One region of the Streptomyces sp. NPDC104307 genome, then DNA from elsewhere that is predicted to be linked to it. Evidence: riboswitches for the same ligand, from Rfam matches in the RefSeq annotation. Region 1 holds a riboswitch; each other region holds the start of a gene.
The links. A riboswitch is a leader RNA that binds a small molecule or an ion and turns the genes downstream of it on or off. The one in region 1 is predicted to bind cyclic di-AMP.
Positions count from the first base shown of each region.

Region 2: linked by a shared signal. The riboswitch ahead of ACZ601_RS03090 (M23 family metallopeptidase) and the one ahead of ACZ601_RS24510 (M23 family metallopeptidase) in region 1 are both predicted to bind cyclic di-AMP.
Region 3: linked by a shared signal. The riboswitch ahead of ACZ601_RS16875 (LysM peptidoglycan-binding domain-containing protein) and the one ahead of ACZ601_RS24510 (M23 family metallopeptidase) in region 1 are both predicted to bind cyclic di-AMP.

Region 1 covers NZ_JBVJMU010000010.1:141,302-147,384, forward strand. The annotation lists gene ACZ601_RS24495 (bifunctional acetate--CoA ligase family protein/GNAT family N-acetyltransferase) at 1-938, opposite strand, end outside; gene ACZ601_RS24500 (HPr family phosphocarrier protein) at 1,111-1,392, shown strand; gene ACZ601_RS24505 (GntR family transcriptional regulator) at 1,604-2,314, opposite strand; gene ACZ601_RS24510 (M23 family metallopeptidase) at 2,535-3,335, opposite strand; cyclic di-AMP (ydaO/yuaA leader) riboswitch at 3,349-3,515, opposite strand; gene ACZ601_RS24515 (M16 family metallopeptidase) at 3,727-5,109, opposite strand; gene ACZ601_RS24520 (M16 family metallopeptidase) at 5,136-6,083, opposite strand, start outside.
Region 2 covers NZ_JBVJMU010000001.1:760,845-766,927, forward strand. The annotation lists gene ACZ601_RS03075 (STM4012 family radical SAM protein) at 1-406, shown strand, start outside; gene ACZ601_RS03080 (STM4011 family radical SAM protein) at 414-1,295, shown strand; gene ACZ601_RS03085 (SGNH/GDSL hydrolase family protein) at 1,347-2,192, opposite strand; gene ACZ601_RS03090 (M23 family metallopeptidase) at 2,388-3,341, opposite strand; cyclic di-AMP (ydaO/yuaA leader) riboswitch at 3,345-3,505, opposite strand; gene ACZ601_RS03095 (tyrosine-protein phosphatase) at 3,946-4,758, shown strand; gene ACZ601_RS03100 (DUF6126 family protein) at 4,786-4,962, opposite strand; gene ACZ601_RS03105 (helix-turn-helix domain-containing protein) at 5,006-5,623, opposite strand; gene ACZ601_RS03110 (aspartate aminotransferase family protein) at 5,691-6,083, opposite strand, start outside.
Region 3 covers NZ_JBVJMU010000005.1:391,241-397,323, reverse strand. The annotation lists gene ACZ601_RS16880 (NAD(P)H-dependent amine dehydrogenase family protein) at 1-976, opposite strand, end outside; gene ACZ601_RS16875 (LysM peptidoglycan-binding domain-containing protein) at 1,151-2,065, opposite strand; cyclic di-AMP (ydaO/yuaA leader) riboswitch at 2,069-2,257, opposite strand; gene ACZ601_RS16870 (alpha/beta fold hydrolase) at 2,710-3,525, shown strand; gene ACZ601_RS16865 (nitrobindin family protein) at 3,583-4,140, opposite strand; partial or broken gene ACZ601_RS16860 (epoxide hydrolase family protein) at 4,350-5,544, opposite strand; gene ACZ601_RS16855 (CGNR zinc finger domain-containing protein) at 5,647-6,083, shown strand, end outside.

The DNA.
Region 1 (6,083 bases):
TCGGCGTATCCGGCGGAGAGGACGACGAGTCCCTGGACGCCGTGTTCCCCGCAGTCGGCGACGGCCTCCGGCACCCGCTCGGCGGGGACGGCGACGACGGCGAGGTCGACCGGTTCGCCGATCTCGCCGAGGGAGCGGTGGGCGGGCACCCCGTCGATGGTGTCCTGGTCCGTGTCCAGGGCGCTGTTCACCGCGTAGGCGCGGCCGGTGAAGCCCGCGCCGAGGAGGTTGCGCAGGACGGTGCGGCCGACCCCGCCCGGGTTGCGCCCCGCGCCGATGACGGCGACGGAGCCGGGGGCGAGCAGCCGCTGCACGGACCGCGCCTCCGCCCGCTGCTCGCGGGCGCGCTGGACGGCGAGCGACTCGGCGGTCGGTTCGAGGTCCAGGGTGAGGTGGACGGAGCCGTCCTCGAAGCTGCGCTGCTGGGTGTATCCGGCGTCCCGGAACACCTTGATCATCTTGTTGTTGGCGGGGAGCACCTCGGCGGCGAAGCGCCGGATACCGCGCTCGCGGGCGACGGCCGCGATGTGTTCGAGGAGGGTGGAGGCGACCCCGCGGCCCTGGTGCGCGTCCTGGACGAGGAAGGCGACCTCGGCCTCGTCCGCCGGAGCGGAGGCGGGCCTGCCCGTGGCGTCGATCCGGTCGTAGCGGACGGTGGCGATGAACTCGCCGCCCACCGTGACGGCGAGTCCCACCCGGTCGACGTAGTCGTGATGGGTGAAGCGGTGGACGTCCTTGGCGGAGAGCCGGGGGTAGGGGGCGAAGAAGCGGTAGTACTTCGACTCGTCGGAGACCTGCTCGTAGAAGCTGACCAGCCGCTCGGCGTCGTCCGTGGTGATCGGCCTGATCCGGGCGGTGCCGCCGTCGCGGAGCACCACGTCCGCCTCCCAGTGGCCGGGGTAGGCGTGATGCGGACTCTGCTCCACAGAGGGCTCCATGGGCAAAGCGTACGGCTCCGCCAGCGGTCGCGTGGGGGTCGGGGCCGGGGCAGTCTGGGGGTGGCCGGCCGACGGCGGAAGCGGTCCGCGGACGGGCCGCGGGTCGGCCGGAGCATCGCGCACTGCATGAGAGACTGGTCTAGACAACCATTGATTCGTGAAGGGCAGAACCATGGCTGAGCGCCGCGTCAACGTCGGTTGGGCCGAGGGCCTGCACGCCCGCCCCGCATCCATCTTCGTCCGTGCCGCCACGGCCTCCGGCGTCCCCGTGACCATCGCCAAGGCCGACGGCAATCCGGTGAACGCCGCGTCCATGCTCGCGGTGCTCGGGCTCGGCGCCCAGGGCGGCGAGGAGATCGTTCTCGCGTCCGAGGCCGACAACGCAGAGGCCGCTCTGGACCGTCTGTCCAAGCTGGTCGCCGAGGGGCTCGACGAGCTCCCGGAGACCGTCTGACCCAGCGGTCACGACCGCCTGGAATTCCTGCGCGAGAGCCGCGGCACCCCCGACCGGGAGCCGCGGCTTTTGCGTTCGCACGAGAATGCTGTCCATTGCGACCCATATCATCCGGCCGCCGGAAATAATTCAGGGCAGCGAGCGGAACAACGGAATGGACAGCACCAGGAACGCTTCGGCGAATAGCTACTTCTTGTATACGGCGTAATTGTTAATGACGGCCGCCCTGGGTGTTTACGGCATGTTGCGAAGTCCTCACCCGGCCGGCCCGGGGCACGGCCGGAGCAGCGGGGCGGCCGGGGCGGCGCAGCCGGTGCGCGGCGGTGGCCCGCTCGGCGTGCTGGGCGGCGAGCGCCCTCGCCCGTTCCGCGTCGCCGCGCGCCACGGCGTCCACGATGGCCCCGTACTCGGCCCAGGAATCGGCGGGGCGGGCCGGCGGGTCGACCGCGTACATCCAGGCGATCTTGTGCCGGAGCTGGGTGAGCAGTGCGATCAGTCCGGGGCTTCCGGAGGCCTGGGCGAGGGTCTCGTGGAACCAGCCGCCCAGGGAGCGCAGATCCTCGCCCTCGCCCCGGCGGGCCCGCTCCTGGCCCAGCCTGACCAGGCCGCGCAACACCTTGAGGTGGGCGTCGGTGCGGCGCTGGGCGGCACGGGCCGCACCGAGCGGTTCCAGCAGCATCCGGACCTCAAGCAGATCCGCCGCCTCCTGCTCGTCGGGCTCGGCGACGCAGGCCCCGGCGTGCCTGCGGGTGACCACGAAGCCCTCTGACTCCAGGGTGCGCAGCGCTTCACGCACCGGGACACGGGAGACCCCGTAACGGCGTGCGAGCACTTCCTCGGTGAGTCGGCTGCCGCGTTCGAAGACACCGGAGACGATGTCGTCACGGATTGCCGTGCATACCGAATGCGCCGGAATGCGCATGTCCGAACCTCCGCCTTAATCCCCGCGGAACGCGGCCGATCGACGCCTGTCCTGTGACTCTATTGCAATGCGGACGCATTTCCGATGCCGGGCGTAAATTCATGAATATCTTTTGGTCGCGGACGGGTTCGGGAAGGGGTGCCGCGCCATGGTCAGGCGCCGGGTACGACTGAAGGCCCCGGCGCGTCGCCGGGGCCTTCGCTGAGGTGCTTCGTGTCGGTCAGACGGTGACGCCGTGGGCGCGCAGGTAGGCGACCGGGTCCATGTCGGAGCCGTACGACGGGGTGGTGCGGGCCTCGAAGTGGAGGTGCGGTCCGGTGGCGTTGCCGGTGGCACCGGAGAGGCCGATCCGCTGCCCCTGACCAACGCTCTGGCCGACGGACACGGCGATCGAGGAGAGGTGGCCGTACTGGGTGTACGTGCCGTCCGTCATCCGGAGCACGATGTTGTTGCCGTACGCGCCGCCCCAGCCGGCCTCGACGACCGTACCGGCGCCGACGGCGACGACGGAGCTGCCGGACGCGGCGTGGAAGTCGATGCCGGAGTGGCTGCCGGAAGACCACAGGGAGCCGCTGGACTTGTAGCCGGTGCTCACGTAGGAACCCGCGACGGGCAGCTGGAAGGTGCCCAGCCGGGCGCGCTCGGCGGAGCGGGCGGCACGCGCCTCGCTCTCGCGGGCCTCCTTGGCCCTGGCAGCGGCGGCCTTGGCCTTCCTGGCCTTCGCCTCGGCCTTCTTCTTCGCGTCGGCTTCGGCCTTGGCCTTCGCCTCTGCGGCGTCGGCCTGGTGCCGCTGCGCGTCCGCCTGGGCGTCGATCCGGTCGGCCAGGTCGCCCTCGATGGCGATGATCTGGGAGAGGCCGGTGCCGGCGGCAGAGGTCTCGGTGTCCTCCGCGAGCGCCGGGGAGGCCGGCGAGCCGATGACTCCGGCGGTCGCCAGGGCCGCGATGCCGAGAGCCTTCGCGCCGCGGCGCGTCATACGGCACGGGGCACGGTGCTTCCCCGTGGCACGGGTGAACGCCATGAAGTGGCTGATCCTTTCCTTCCTTCTCGCCTACCGGGTTAGCTGACGGGTTCGGAGCAGGAAGGTCTCCTACGGACACCGGGCCCCCACAGAGGCACGGCCGTCCGATTCACCCCAGGGACTGCGTGGGTCCCCGGCTCCCCCGGCTCGCGCCTGACGGGGACTCGGCGATGGCTGCCCGGTACGTCGCGGATGCGGCATACGAGTGACGGACAGCCGCGCCGACGCTAAGCGGGGGCACTTCCCCGCACCAAACGGACAGGCGGTTTTGTAGCGCATCCCACAGGGCAGACAGGCAACCTCTCCACCAAAGCGGACAAAAAGGGAGGCCCTGGCGGCAGACGACCCGCCAGGGCCTCGCTCCCGCCCCGCTGTCGGGGGCGGTGGCGGTTCAGCCGGTGACGACCGAGACCTCTCCGATGCCGAGAGCCGTGACGGGCTCCTTGATCTGCGCGGCGTCCCCGACGAGGACCGTGACGAGGCGGTCCTCCGGGAAGGCGTTGACCACGGCCGCCGTCGCCTCCACCGTGCCGGTCTCGGCGAGGCGCGCGTACAGCTGCGCCTGGTAGTCGTCGGCGAGGTGCTGCTCGACCTGGTCCGCGAGGGTGCCCGCGACGGAGGCGGCCGTCTCGAACTTCAGCGGTGCCACGCCCACGAGGTTCTGCACGGCCGTCTCGCGCTCGGCGTCCGTCAGACCCTCCGCGGCCAAGGTCCGCAGCACCTTCCAGAGGTCTTCCAGCGCCGGTCCGGTGGACTCCGTGTCCACCGAGCCGCTGATCGCGAGCATCGCGGCGCCGGTCGCCCCCGAGGCGGAGTCCCGGGCCGAGGAGCGCAGCACCTGGGCGAAGGCGCGCACGCCGTAGGTGTAGCCCTTCTCCTCACGCAGCACCCGGTCGAGCCGGGAGGTCAGCGTGCCTCCCAGGCAGTAGGTGCCGAGCACCTGGGCCGGCCAGACGCTGTCGTGCCGGTCCGCGCCGATCCGGCCGATCAGCAGCTGGGTCTGCACCGCTCCGGGGCGGTCCACGATGACCACCCGGCCGGTGTCGTCGGCGGTGATCGGCGGGACCGGACGGGCCGCGGCGGTGTTGCCCGACCAGTCGCCCAGGGTCTCGGAGAGCAGGGCGTCCAGGTCGATGCCGGTGAGGTCACCGACGACCACGGCGGTCGCGGTGGACGGGCGGACGTGGGCGTCGTAGAAGGCGCGCACGGCCGCGGAGTCGATCCGCTCGACGGTCTTCTCGGTGCCCTGGCGCGGGCGCGACATACGGGCCGTGGCCGGGAAGAGCTCCTTGGAGAGCTGCTTGGCCGCGCGCCGGGCGGGGTTCGCCTGCTCGTGCGGGATCTCGTCGAGCCGGTTGTTCACCAGCCGCTCGATCTCGCTGTCGGCGAAGGCCGGTGCCCGCAGGGCCTCCGCGACCAGGCCGAGCGCCTTGGCCAGCCTGGAGGCGGGCACCTCCAGGGAGACCCGGACGCCGGGGTGGTCGGCGTGGGCGTCCAGAGTGGCGCCGCACCGTTCCAGCTCGGCGGCGAACTCCTCCGCACTGCGCTTGTCGGTGCCCTCGGACAGGGCGCGCGACATGATCGTGGCCACCCCGTCCAGACCCTCGGGCTCCGCGTCGAGCGGTGCTTCGAGGAAGACCTCGACGGCGACGACCTGCTGGCCGGGGCGGTGGCAGCGCAGCACCGTGAGGCCATTGGGCAGGGCACCGCGCTCGGGCGCGGGGAAGGCCCAGGGCCTGGCCGTCCCGGGGGCGGGCTGCGGGTGGTACTCCATCGAAACTCCAGTCACGGCAGCGTCGCTCACTTGTCCGCCCCTTCGTGCGCGTCGGTGTCGGCGGCGGCGGTCCCCGCCTCGTCTGCGGGCTCCGCGGGCTCGACCGGCTCGTAGACCAGTACCGCCCGGTTGTCGGGCCGCAGCTGGGCCCTGGCGGCCGCCCTGACCTCCTCCGCGGTGACGTCGAGCACCCGGTGCACCGCGCTCAGGGCGAGCTGCGGGTCACCGAACAGCACGGCGTACCGGCACAGTTCGTCGGCGCGGCCCGCGACCGTACCGAGCCGGTCCAGCCACTCCCGCTCCAACTGGGCCTGGGCCCGCTCCATCTCCTCGGGCGAGGGGCCCTCCTCGGCGAATCGGGCGAGCTCCTCGTCGACCGCGGCCTCGATCTGCGCCACCTCGACGCCGCCGGACGTCTTGACGTCCAGCCAGCCGAGCGAGGGCGCGCCGGCCAGCCGCAGCAGCCCGAATCCGGCCGCGACGGCCGTCCGGTCGCGACGGACCAGCCGGTTGTGCAGCCGGGACGACTCTCCGCCGCCCAGCACGGTCAGCGCGAGATCCGCGGCGTCGCACTCCCGGGTGCCGTCGTGCGGCAGCCGGTAGGCGGCCATCAGCGCGCGCGCCGGGACCTCCTCGTGGACCTCCTCGCGCAGCTCGCCGCCGATGACCTCGGGCAGTGAGCCGTCCCTCGGCGGCTGCTTCCCGTCGTGCGACGGGATGGTGCCGAAGTACTTCTCGATCCAGGCGAGCGTCTGCTCGGGATCGATGTCGCCGACGACCGAGAGCACCGCGTTGTTGGGCGCGTAGTTCGTACGGAAGAAGGACCGCGCGTCATCGAGGGTCGCCGCGTCCAGGTCCGCCATGGACCCGATCGGGGTGTGGTGGTACGGGTGGCCCTCCGGGTACGCGAGGGCGGTCAGCCGCTCGAACGCGGTGCCGTACGGGACGTTGTCGTACCGCTGCCGGCGCTCGTT
Region 2 (6,083 bases), on a different contig from region 1:
CCGCTCGTACACCTCCCGGCTGCACTACTCCTTCGACTACGCGGTGCGGATGGGCGAGGTGCGCGGGATCATCGACGCCTACACGGGCACCGCCGACTTCTCCCGCGCCGAGGTCGGGCGGTACACCGACGGCGACGAGTCGCGCCGCCGCCATCTCCTGCAGTCGGTGCTCCAGGCCGATGGCATGCCCCTGTCCGGCTACCGCGAGCGGTTCGGTACCTCCCCGTACGAGGACTTCCGCGCGGAGCTGGCCCTGTTAGAGGAGCGGGGCTGGCTCGATCCGGACGCGCCGGCCGCCGGGCTGCTGCGCCTGTCGCCCGAGGGGCTCGCGTACTCCGACGCGCTGGGCCCCGAGCTCTTCTCCCCCGCCGTGCGGGCCGCGATGGCCTCGTACGAACTGAAGTGAGCCCCGTATGGACCTGACGATTCTCTACCGGGGTCCGCTCGCGTCGTGCGATTACGACTGCCCGTACTGCCCGTTCGCCAAGCGGCGCGACAGCCGGGAGCAGCTGCGCGCCGACCGGGCCGCGCTGGAGCGGTTCACGGCGTGGGCGGCGGCGCGGGAGGAGGACCGGATCTCGGTGCTGTTCACCCCGTGGGGCGAGGGGCTGGTCCGCTCCTGGTACCGCCGGGCGATGGTCGAGCTGGCCGGGCTGCCGCACATCCGCCGGGTGGCGATCCAGACGAACCTGAGCGGACGTACGCGGTGGCTGGCCGAGGCGGGCGCCGCCGGCCGGGACAAGATCGCGCTCTGGTGCACGTACCACCCGGGCCAGACACCGTACGAGCGTTTCCTGGACCGGTGCGGGGAGCTGACGTCCCTGGGGATCCGGCACAGCGTCGGTGTGGTGGGTCTGGACGATCACCTCGACGAGGCCCGGCGGCTGCGGGCGGCGCTCCCCGGGGAGGTGTACCTCTGGGTCAACGCCGCGGAGGGGCACACCTACACGGACGCGGAGGCCGGCCGGTGGACGGAGATCGACCCGCTGTTCCCGTACAGCCGCCATCCGCACCGCTCGGCCGGGCTGCCCTGCCGGACCGGCGAGTCCGTCATCTCGGTCGACGGGGAGGGCACGGTGCGTCGCTGCCATTTCGTCCGGGCCGAGCTCGGCAATCTCTACGACGGCAGTTACCGGGAGGCGTTGGGCCCCCGGGCCTGCCCGCTCTCCGTCTGCGACTGCCATATCGGCTACGTCCATCTGGAGACGCTGCCGCTGTACGACGTGTTCGCGGGCGGCGTGCTGGAACGCATCCCGGCCCGGCCGCTGTACGACATCGGGCGGGCCGGCTCGTAGACCCCGGACGGATCGCCGGGCTCCCGGCTCCCGGCCGGGAGCCGGCCGGTCTCAGAGCGGCAGCAGGTCCGGCCGCTTCGCCGCCACGTGGTCCCCCGACGACTCGCCGCGCAGTCGGCGCCCGATCCACGGCACCAGGTACTCGCGGGCCCAGTGGATGTCGTCGCGCCGGACCTCCAGCGTTCCCCGGTGCACCTGCGGCGGCCACTCCTGGTCCGGGTCGGCCGGCACGTCGAGGCCGAGGACCTGTGCGGCGCGCAGCGCGACGCGGGTGTGCCCCTCGGGTGACAGGTGCAGCCGGTCGCCGTCCCAGGCGCGCCGGTCCTGCACGGAGCGCAGCGACCACAGGTCGAGCACCGGGCAGTCGTAGCGGTCCGCGATGGACCGCACATGGGCGGTGTAGGTGGCGATCTTGCCGCGCAGATGGCGGAGCACCGGAACGCCTCGGGTGTCGAAGCCGGTGGTGACCATGACGGTGCCGACCGACTGGGTCAGCTCGGCGACCGCGCGCTCGAAGCGCTCGGCCACGTCGTCGGGGTCGGTGCCCGGCCGGATGATGTCGTTGCCCCCCGCGCAGAAGCTCACCAGGTCGGGGGCGAGTTCCTTGGCGCGCGGTACCTGCTCCTCGACTATCTGGTCGAGGAGGCGTCCTCGTACGGCGAGATTGGCGTACCGGAAGTGTCCGTGCGCGGCGGCCGTGCCGCCCTGCGCCGTCGCCGGTTCGGGGAGCTGGTCCGCGAGGATGACCGCGAACCGGTCGGCCCAGCCGACGAATGTCCCGGCCGGGCCCGGGTCACCGACTCCCTCGGTGAAACTGTCGCCAATCGCCGCGTACGACTCGATGGCGCCCTGTCGGTTGATGACGCCCTGTCGGATGATTCTCGAATCGTCTGCCACAAGGGCATATCCTGCACCGTCGATTGTGACCTACGCGACCGTATTACGGGGTTGACGGGTGGTGAGATAGACCACCCGGTCAGTTTTTGGTAAAGGGGGAATAAGGACGGTCACCGCAATACAGAGGGACGGTGCGCCGCCGCGCACCGTCCCTCTGTATTGCTCCGGTCCGTCACCGGACCGTTGCTGCGTGGATCAGACGTTGATCCCGTGCGACGCCAGGTAGGCGATCGGGTCGATGTCCGAGCCGTACGCCGGGCCGGTGCGGACCTCGAAGTGGAGGTGCGGGCCGGTGGCGTTGCCGGTGGCGCCGGAGAGGCCGACCTGCTGGCCCGCGGTCACGGTCTGGCCCGCCGAGACGGAGAGCGAGGACATGTGGCCGTACTGGGAGTAGTGGCCGTCGGCGTGCTTGATGACGACCTCGTTGCCGTACGCGCCGCCCCAGCCCGCGGTGACGACGGTGCCGGAGGTGATCGCCTTGACGCTGGTGCCGCTGGCGACGGGGAAGTCGATGCCGGTGTGGCTGCCACTGGACCAGCTGGCGCCGGAGGCGCGGTAGGCGGTGGTGTGGTTACCGGGGACCGGGTGGACGTAGCCGGAGGCGCTGCCCTGGTCCGACGACGCGGTGTTGGACGCCTGGGTGTCGGAGGAGGACGTGGTGCCGGAGGACGCGGGGGCCTTCGACTCGGTCTTGGCCGGGGCCTTCGAGGGGGCCTTCGACGGAGTGGTGTCACCCGTGGAGGTGTGCGAACCGGTGGCCGGGGCGTGACCCCAGGCCTTGCCGCCGAGGGTCAGCTTCATGCCCGGGAAGATCAGGCTCGGGTTGTCGCCGACGACCTTGCGGTTGTCCTGGTACAGCTTCTCCCAGCCGCCCTTGACCTTGTGCTCGGCGGCGATCTTCGACAGGTAGTCGCCGGAGACCACGGAGTACGTCTTGGTGCCGGACTGCTTGTCCGCGACCGGCTTGGCCGGGGTGGCGTGCGTGGCGGCGGCCGACTTCGCGGTGGCGGGAGCGGCCTGCTCCGCGGCGTTGGCACCGGTGGCGCCGAGCAGCGGAAGCGCGATGACGGCTCCGCCGGCGCTCGCGACGACGACGCCGCGGGCGATGGTGCTGGACTTGGGACGGCGGTGCTTACCCGGGATGGGCATGAAGAATTTCCTCTCCGGCGCCTACGAGGTGAGCTGTCGGGTTCGGGCTGGAGATGCCCGGCCGCGCCTGGCGCGACTTCACCCCGAGCCGGCCGGATCACTCCGGTCGGCGGCTTACCTGGGTCCCCCGCTCCTGCCACACGGTGAGTGGGTGCGGAATTCCGGACGGCGGCAGGATTAGGCGTTCCATCCGGATTGACATGGAACGTAAGCGAGCCGGGACGGCGGAAACAAGCCACGGGTTCCGCGCCGGATTCCGCACCGGAAATTCGACGCGGAATTCCGGTCACACTCCGTGGATTATGGATCTTGGCATTCCGCTTGACGTACGGAATACCCGACCGGCGTACCGCCACACACCGTCACGGATATGATCCCGCTCACGAGAGGGTGACCATCTCCCGCATAAGCAGGGCATGTTCGACTAAAAGCCTTAATACGGACATGTCACTCACATCGTCCGCACCGGCGCCCCGCGGAGGGCCGGGACAAGAGGGAGAACCGAGGCTGCCGCCGGGGTGATTGTCCGAGTATCCGATGTCGTATCGTCACGGGAGTGGACCCGTCGGCGACACGCGTCGGCGGCACAGCCCCAGGAGTGACCGTGACGCAGCAGTTGCCGCAGACCCCGTCGACGGAACCCGAGCTGGCGGGGGTCCGTAACTTCCGCGACGTGGGTGGACTGCCGGCCTCGGACGGCCGCCGGGTGCGGTACGGGCGGCTCTACCGCAGCGGTCACCTCGCGGGCGCCACGCCCGAGGACGCGGCGTTCCTCGGCGGCCTCGGGCTGCACACCGTCTTCGACTTCCGCAACGCCGCCGACCTCAAGCTGGACGGACCGGACGTCGAGCTGCCCGGCGTACGCAATGTGAACATCCCGCTCACCGACCCGGCGGACGGCACCGAGTTCTGGCGGATGGTGCGCGACGGCAACATGGACGAGCTGCACGGAATCCTCGGCGGCGGCAAGGGGACCGACCGCATGGTCGCCTCCTACCGCTCGATCATCCTGGACCGCACCGCCGAGCACAGCCAGGTGCTGCACGCCCTGGCCGAGGACAGCGTCCCGGCCCTGATGCACTGCGCGGCGGGCAAGGACCGGGCCGGGCTCTCGATCGCGATCTCGCTGCTCGCGGTGGGCGTCGGGCGCGAGACGATCGAGGCCGACTACCTCAAGTCCAACGACACCCACCGCCGCTACCGGGTGCGCCGCAGCGACACCTCCGCAGCCGGGATGTCGCCCGAGGTGATGGAGCTCCTCAGCCCGCTCTTCGGCGCCCACAGCGAATACCTCGCGGCGGCCTTCGCCACGATCGACGAGACCTGGGGCGACACGGACCGCTACCTCTCCGAGGGGCTGAAGGTCACGCCCGAGACCCGGGAGCGGCTGCGCGAGCGGCTCCTCGAAGACTCCTGACGGACCCCGGGGAGGGGATGCCGCCGGCTACTGGTTGTGCATCCCCACCGCGAACAGCAGGTAGAGGAAGCCCGCGATGACGTGCCCGGCCACCAGATAGGCGAACAGCCTGATGACGAGCCCGCGCGGCATCGTGCGCTCCTGGGAGTCGGACTCCTTGTGCCTGGCCGGGGTCAGCGGGTCGTAGTTCTCTGAATCGGACATGACGGTCCTCTCTGGTGACCGGACGGGCCGGCGGGACGGCGTCTCAGCGACGGTGGATCCCGCTGCCGAGACACAGCTCGGCGGCGGGGCTCTGCAGCAGGGTGTGAACGAAGAGCAGTTCGGCGCCCTCGCGGTCCGGCGCCGCGATCCGGTGCGGGGTGAGCGAGTCGAAGTGCGCGCTGTCGCCGGGGCCGAGGTCGTGCACGGTGTCCCCGAGGGTCACCCGGAGGTTTCCGGCCAGGACATAGAGCCATTCCTCGCCGGGGTGGACGCGCACCAGGTCACCCTGCGCGCCGTACGGCACCCGGACGCGCAGCGCCTGCATGGCCCGGCCGGGCCCACCGGCCTGCTGGTACATCCAGCCGTCCGCCTCCGCCCCCTCGAACTTCCGGGCGCGGACGATCGCGTCACGTTCCGGCGGGATCTCGCCGAGCAGCTCGGAGACCGTCGTACCGTAGATCCTGGCGAGTCCGAGCAGCATCGGCAGCGAGGGCTGACGGCGGCCCGTTTCGAGCCGGGACAGATGGGCGGGCGAGAGCCCGGCGCGCTGGGCGGCGGTCTCCAGGGTGAGCCCGCGGCCGCGGCGCAGGTCGCGCAGTCGAGGCGCTACACCGGGCAGCTCGTCGGCCACGTCGGCCGCCCCTGCTTCTGGGGGATTCATATGTCCATTGGGCCAGGATCTTTCCTGGGAGGCAAATTTCTTGCCTCCCAGGCAAAAACCCCGCTGATCAGCGGTTGGCCACGGCCTGCTTCACCAGGGTCCGGCCGAAGTCCCACATCAGCCCGCCGTTGTGCGCGTCGTCCATCACCGCTGTGAACGCGGCCACAAACCGCTCCACGTCCGCCTCGTCGATGACGAGCGGCGGAATCAGCTTGATCACTTCGAGGTGGTCGCCGGAGACCTGGGTGAGAATCCGGTGCTTCTGGAGCAGCGGAACGACGACCATCTGCGCGAAGAGCCCCTTCCGGGCCGCCTGGAGCATCGTCCAGCGGCTGCGCAGCTTCAGCGAGGACGGCCGGCCGAACTCGATGCCGATCATCAGCCCGCGTCCCCGCACCTCGTGCAGCAGCTCGTATCGGTCGACCAGCGCGGCCAGCCGTTCGCGCAGCAGATCACCGGT
Region 3 (6,083 bases), on a different contig from region 1:
CCAGCCGGCCGACCGCGGTGGCGTTGCCGCCCGCCGAGCGGTTCTCGTCCTCGTCGGTGGCCTCGACGGTGACCTCGATCCGCGGGCGGCCCTCGATGATCACGCGGTGGGCGCCGGCGCCGTCGGGCGGCGACGGCCAGTCCGGGGCGCAGGAGGGGTGGATGCGGGTGATGTGCTCGATGACGATGCGGGGCTCACCCTCGACGATGCCCTGCACCTCGAACCGCACCGCGCCCTGGGTGCCCGCCGCGAACTCGCCCATGGTCCGGGTGGTGACCGTCGTCTCCAGTGGCCGCCGGGCCATCGTCTCGCGGATGTCGTCGAGCTCCACGCCCAGGGCCCTGGCCATCAGCCGCAGCTGGCCGCCCCACACCATCGTCGGGACGGAGGCCGCGAGCATCAGCGGCTCGTACTCCATGGCGTGGCCCATGCCGATCAGGTCCCGGACCGCGTCGGGCTGGTCGTAGGTGGAGTAGTCGAAGATCTCCTGGCAGCGGATCGCGTCGACCGTGCTGCCGAGTCCGCTGATCATCAGGGGCAGCACGTCGTTGCCCCAGCCCGGGTCGACGCCGGAGACGAACAGTGAGCCGCCGCCGTCCGCGACAGCGGCCAGGACCGGGTCACGCAGCTCGGGTGGGGCGCTCCGCTGGTCGTAGAGGGCGTACAGGGCGGGGGTGACGACCACCGCCCCGGTCCGGACCGCCCTGGTGATGTCGGCGAGCGCCTCGTCGGGGCGGATGTCCCCGGAGGCCGCGTACACCACCGCGCCGGGAGCGGTGGCCAGCACCGCGTCGATGTCGTCGGTCGCCGCGACGCCCAGATCGCGGCCGGTCCCGGCGAGGTCGCCCGCGTCGCGGCCCACCTTGCCCGGATCGTGAACAAGCACGTGCGCCAGATTCAGGGCCGGATGGGCCTCGACGGCGCGGATGGCCGCGCGGCCGACATTGCCGGTTCCCCAGACCACCGTGGAAATCATGCGGCGGAGGGTAGCGCGCGGGATGAAAGGTTCATAGTGCCATCGCGCACCCGGTTGCGAGGCGGCCCGAGCGGGTCCGCAGGGGCCGCACGGCACGCGAAAGGGGTGGGAAGGAGCCGCATGGCTCCTTCCCACCCCTGCGCCCGGTTCCTCCCGAAGGCGGAGCCGGGTATGTCAGTAGGCGCCGAAGACGTTGTCGATGGAGCCGTAGGTGGCCGCGGCGTAGTTGCACGCGGCGGTGATGTTGGCGACCGGGTCGAGGATGTCCGTCGACGTACCGGCCACGTGGTAGGCGTCGAAGGTGGGCTGGATCACCTGGAGGAGACCCTTGGAGGGCGTGCCGGCGACGGCGTTCGAGTCCCAGTTGTTCACGATCTGCGGGTTACCGGAGGACTCGCGGATCACGTTGCGGTAGATGCCGTCGTAGCTGCCCGGGATGCCGTTCTGGGCCATCACGGCGAGCGACTCCTTGATCCAGCCGTCGAGGTCGTCGGTGTACGCCGTCGCGGCCTGCGCGGGAGCGGTGGCCGAGGTCTCGGTGGCGGTGGTCTCGGTGGTCTTCTCCGCGACCGGCGCGGCCGTCCGCTCGGAGCGGTCGGCGCGGTCGGACCCCTCGGACCGGTCGGACGACTGCGCGGCGTCGGACGCGGGCTTTTCCTCGGTGGCGGGCTTTTCCTTCGACTCGGCGGAGGGAGCCGCCTTCGGCGCTACGGCGGCGGACTTGGCGCCGATGGTCAGCTTGAGGCCCGGGTGAATCAGGTCGGGGTTTTCACCGACCGCACTCCGGTTGTCCTGGTAGAGCCGCTCCCAGCCACCACTGAGGGAATGCCCACGGGCGATCTTGGAAAGCGAATCGCCGGAGACCACGGAATAGACGGTGGACTCCGCCTGGTGGGCCGCAATTCCCTTGGCAGCAAAGGGGGTCGAGGACGCCGACTTTTCTGCGACGGCGGGGTGCGCCGGTGCGGCAGAAGCCGATCCGGCCCCGATCAGGGGGAGCGCGAGAACGACTCCGCCCGTGCTCACGGCGATGAAGCCGCGGGTCAGGGTGGTGGACTTGAAACGACGGTACTTACCCGTGATGGGCATGGCGTATTTCCTCTCCGCCGCCTGCGAGGTGAGCTGTCGGGTTCGGACTGGAGATGTCCGGCCGCACGTGATGTCGACTTAACCCCTAGCCGCTCCGGGTTCCGGACCGGCAGTAAACCTGGGTCCCCCGCTCCTGCCGTAGGTGAGTGGGTCGGGTTCCCGGACGGCGGCAGGATTCGGCGTTCCATCCGGATTGACGGTGACCGTAAGCGAAAAACGCCGGACGAAACAAGCCCGGAATTCTTGATCCCAATTGATTCGCAAGATCAATTAAAGGAAATGCCCAGCATCAGACCTCTCGGGGGAAGTCAACTTTCTTGGCACAACAGGGAACCGAGGCCGGACGCACCGCGTCCCGGGCCGGGAAGGTGATGCTGACCACTGAGCCCGAAAAGGGCGATTTGCTCAATATTCATAACTTTTGGGCTATGAAAAAAAGCGCTTCAGTGGATTATTAGTGGCGTATGCGACTAACCACCCAATCGGGACATTTCATCAAGCCCTCCCACTGGGCGGCCACGACGCCCGCGACCCGACACGCGCCGCCAATGCATCTTCATCAATGCATCTAAATAGATGCACTACGGTGTGAGGTATCGGCCGGCGCTCATGGCGCCGCCCACCACTGAGACCGGGAGATCCTGATGTTCCTCGACACCGATGGCGCCACGCTCCACTACGAAACCCGCGGCTCCGGTCCCCTGCTGCTCGTCTCCCAGAGCGGTGAGGGCGACGCCGACCGCAGCACCGACCTGGTCGACCGGCTCGTGGACCGCTGGACCGTGGTCACCTACGACCGCCGGGGCCTCTCCCGCAGCACGATCGACGATCCCGGACAGCGCGTCACCATGGCGCGGCACGCCGACGACGTGCACCGGCTGCTGGCCGAACTGACCGATGAGCCCGCCCTGATGCTCGGGTGCAGCATGGGCGCCGCCATCGGGCTGCACCTGGCGCTCGCCCACCCCGAGCAGCTCGGGGTGCTCGTGGCACACGACCCGGTCACGCCGTCCCTGCTGCCCACCGGACAGCGCGAGCGGCACGCCGCCGAGCTGGCGCACCTTCAGGATGTCCACCGTGACGGCGGTCTGGAAGCGGCCTTCCCCGAGATCGCCCGGGTCCTCGGCATCGACCCGGCGTGCCAGGAGACCGAACCGGGGCTCACCCCGATGCCGCTCACCCCGTACCGTGCGGCCAACTTCGGCTTCTTCATCGAGCGCGACTTCACCGCGGTCATCGAAGCCGAGCTCGACCGGGAAGCGCTGCGGGCGACTCCCGTACGCATCGTGCCCGCGAGCGGCAGCACCACGGCGCCATCCGTCTTCGTCGGCCAGTGCGCACAACGCCTCGCCGGACTGGTCGGCCGGGAGGCCGTCCCGTTCCCCGGCGGGCACAACGGCAACACCACGCACCCGCGGGCGTTCGCGGCCCGGCTGCAGGACGTGCTGTCCGGGGTATGAGCGGGGGCGCCGTCGGACGGACGGGACGACGGCCGGCGACCCGTCACGGCGAGCGGATCAGTGCGGCCTGCTGCCGCCCTCGCGCCGGAGCCGCGCCGCGAGGTGGTGCTGGAGCGGCTGGCCGACCGCCGCGAGGTCGTGGACAAATTCGAGCGTGCCGTCATCCGTCAGGGTGTAGCGACGGCGGGTGGCGCTGACCTCCTTGGCCGTGGGGGCGAGCGCGACCTGATGGGTGGCGAGGTCGGCCACGCCGTCGGCCGCACGGCCCGTCAGGATCTCCGCGACACCGGTGGGCTGAGTGATCAGCGCCTCCACCCGCCCGTCCGCCTGCATCCGCCACCAGCCGCTCTCCCGTGCGGACGGCCGCAACGGGGCGCCGTCCGCGTCGAGCAGCCAGGCGCGCGCCTCGTAATGGAGGAAGGGCCGCCCGTCATGACTGAAGGTCACCTGCTGCGCGTACCGGAACTCCTCGGCGAGCGTCGGGTACTCACCACTGCCCCGCCCGGCCCAGGTGCCCAGGAACCCGCTCAGCGGTGCGAGCAGAGCGTGCGGGGCAGGCGCTGCGTCCGGCTGGAACGCGTCGGGGTACGGGTGCTGCTGGGCGGGGTCGAACATCGTGCGCGCTCCTGGATCGGGGACGGTGACGGGGACGGTTGGCAGCCTAAGGGCTCTCCCTTTTGGTCCATACGGGGCTCGCGGTTCACGCCTCTCACGGAAGTCCGGCAAGCTGCCGGGCGAACACCCTCAGCCGCATCAGGCGGTGATCGAGCCCCGGCACCTGAGGGCTGTCCCGCAATTCCTGGCGGGACAGCCCTTAGCCGCGTTCACCGGTGTGCCGCCAGCACTGCCGCGAGGCCCTCTCGCAGATCCTGGACGAAATACCCGGGAACCTCCAGCGACGGGAAATGTCCCCCGCTTTCCGGCTCCGCCCATCGGACGATCTTCCGGTACCGCTCCTGCGCCCAGGGGCGCGGGCTCCTGCGCCCAGGGGCGCGGGCATTTCTCTACGTCGCGGGGATACATGGTGAGTGCTGACGGGACGTCGACCCGAAGTCCGGGGTCGAGCGAGTTGTGGCTTTCGTAGTAGATACGGGCCGCAGAGGCGCCGGTCCGCGTCAGCCAGTACAGGGTGACGTCGTCAAGAACGCGGTCGATGGAAATCTTCTCGAACGGGCTGTCCTCGGTATCCGACCATTCCGCGAACTTGTCGAGGATCCAGGCAAGAAGCCCGACCGGTGAATCGACGAGCGAATAGCCGATGGTCTGCGGACGGGTCGCCTGCTGCTTCGCGTATGCCGCGCGGTGTCGCCAGAAGTCGGCGGTGTCCTCGGTCCATTCGCGCTCGGTCGCCGTCAGTCCGTCCGTGGTCATTCCGGGCGGCGCCTCGGCGAACGTGGTGTGGATGCCGAGAACGTGCGCCGGGAACCTGCCGCCGAGGACCGTGGTGATATTGCCTCCCCAGTCGCCGCCGTGGGCCACGAACCTGCTGTAGCCGAGCCTTCCCATCAGTTCCACCCACGCGGCCGCGATCTTCTCGGTTCCCCAACCAGTGGTGGCCGGCCTGTCGCTGTAACCGAAGCCCGGCAGGGACGGCACCACGACGTGGAACGCCGGCGCGGCCGCGTCCTTTGGATCCGCCAGCTCGTCCACCGCGTCGACGAACCGGGCGATGCTGTCCGGCCAGCCGTGCGTCAGGAGCAGAGGGGTGGCGTCCGCCCGCGTGGACCGGCGGTGCAGGAAGTGGATTCCCAGATCATCGATCGTCGTGCGGAACTGACCGATCCGGTTGAGGCGCTCCTCGAACGGCCGCCAGTTGTACCCGGTGCGCCAGTAGTTCACGACACCGACGAGGTCGGCGAGCGGGACGCCCTGCTCCCATCGGTGCGGGCCGGGCGCGGTCCCACGGACCGTCTCGGCCTCGGGCAGGCGCGCCGAGGCCAGTCTGGCGCGCAGATCGTCGAGTTCGGCTTCTGTCGCGTGGGCTTCAAACGCTTGAACGTCACTGGTTTGACGCGGCATGAGACCTCCAGGCCATCACGGAACCGGCTGCACACCATCGCGAACCGTCTAAGACGGTTCTACATGCCGCCACACCGGAACGCAACCGGCTAAGGTGGTTCCATGCAAGCTGAGTTCCCTGACTTCCGCCTCGGCAGCGTGCTGGCGACCAGCTTCACCGGGACCCTGTCGGAGCGTCACGGCACCCCTGTGGAGCGCATTCCCGCGCCGCGCCGGCTCGTCGACTGGCTGGCGGTGAACGGCCTGGCCGTGAAGTCCTGCGGCACCGCCCAGCTCGACCTCGCCCGGGAGCTGAGGGAGTCGATTCACGCCGCGGCGACGGCGGCCGCGACCGGCGACGCTCTCCCCGCGTCCGCCGTCCAGGTCATCAACGACCGGAGCACTCAGGGCCGGGCCGCTGCCGTCCTGACACCCGGGGGCAAGCGGCGATGGCAGCTCGGCCCGGGTTCGCGGGTGGAAGACGCCCTCGGCGTGATCGCCGCCGACGCGATCAGCGTCATCTCGGGCGAACGGGACGGAAGGCTTGCACTGTGCGCATC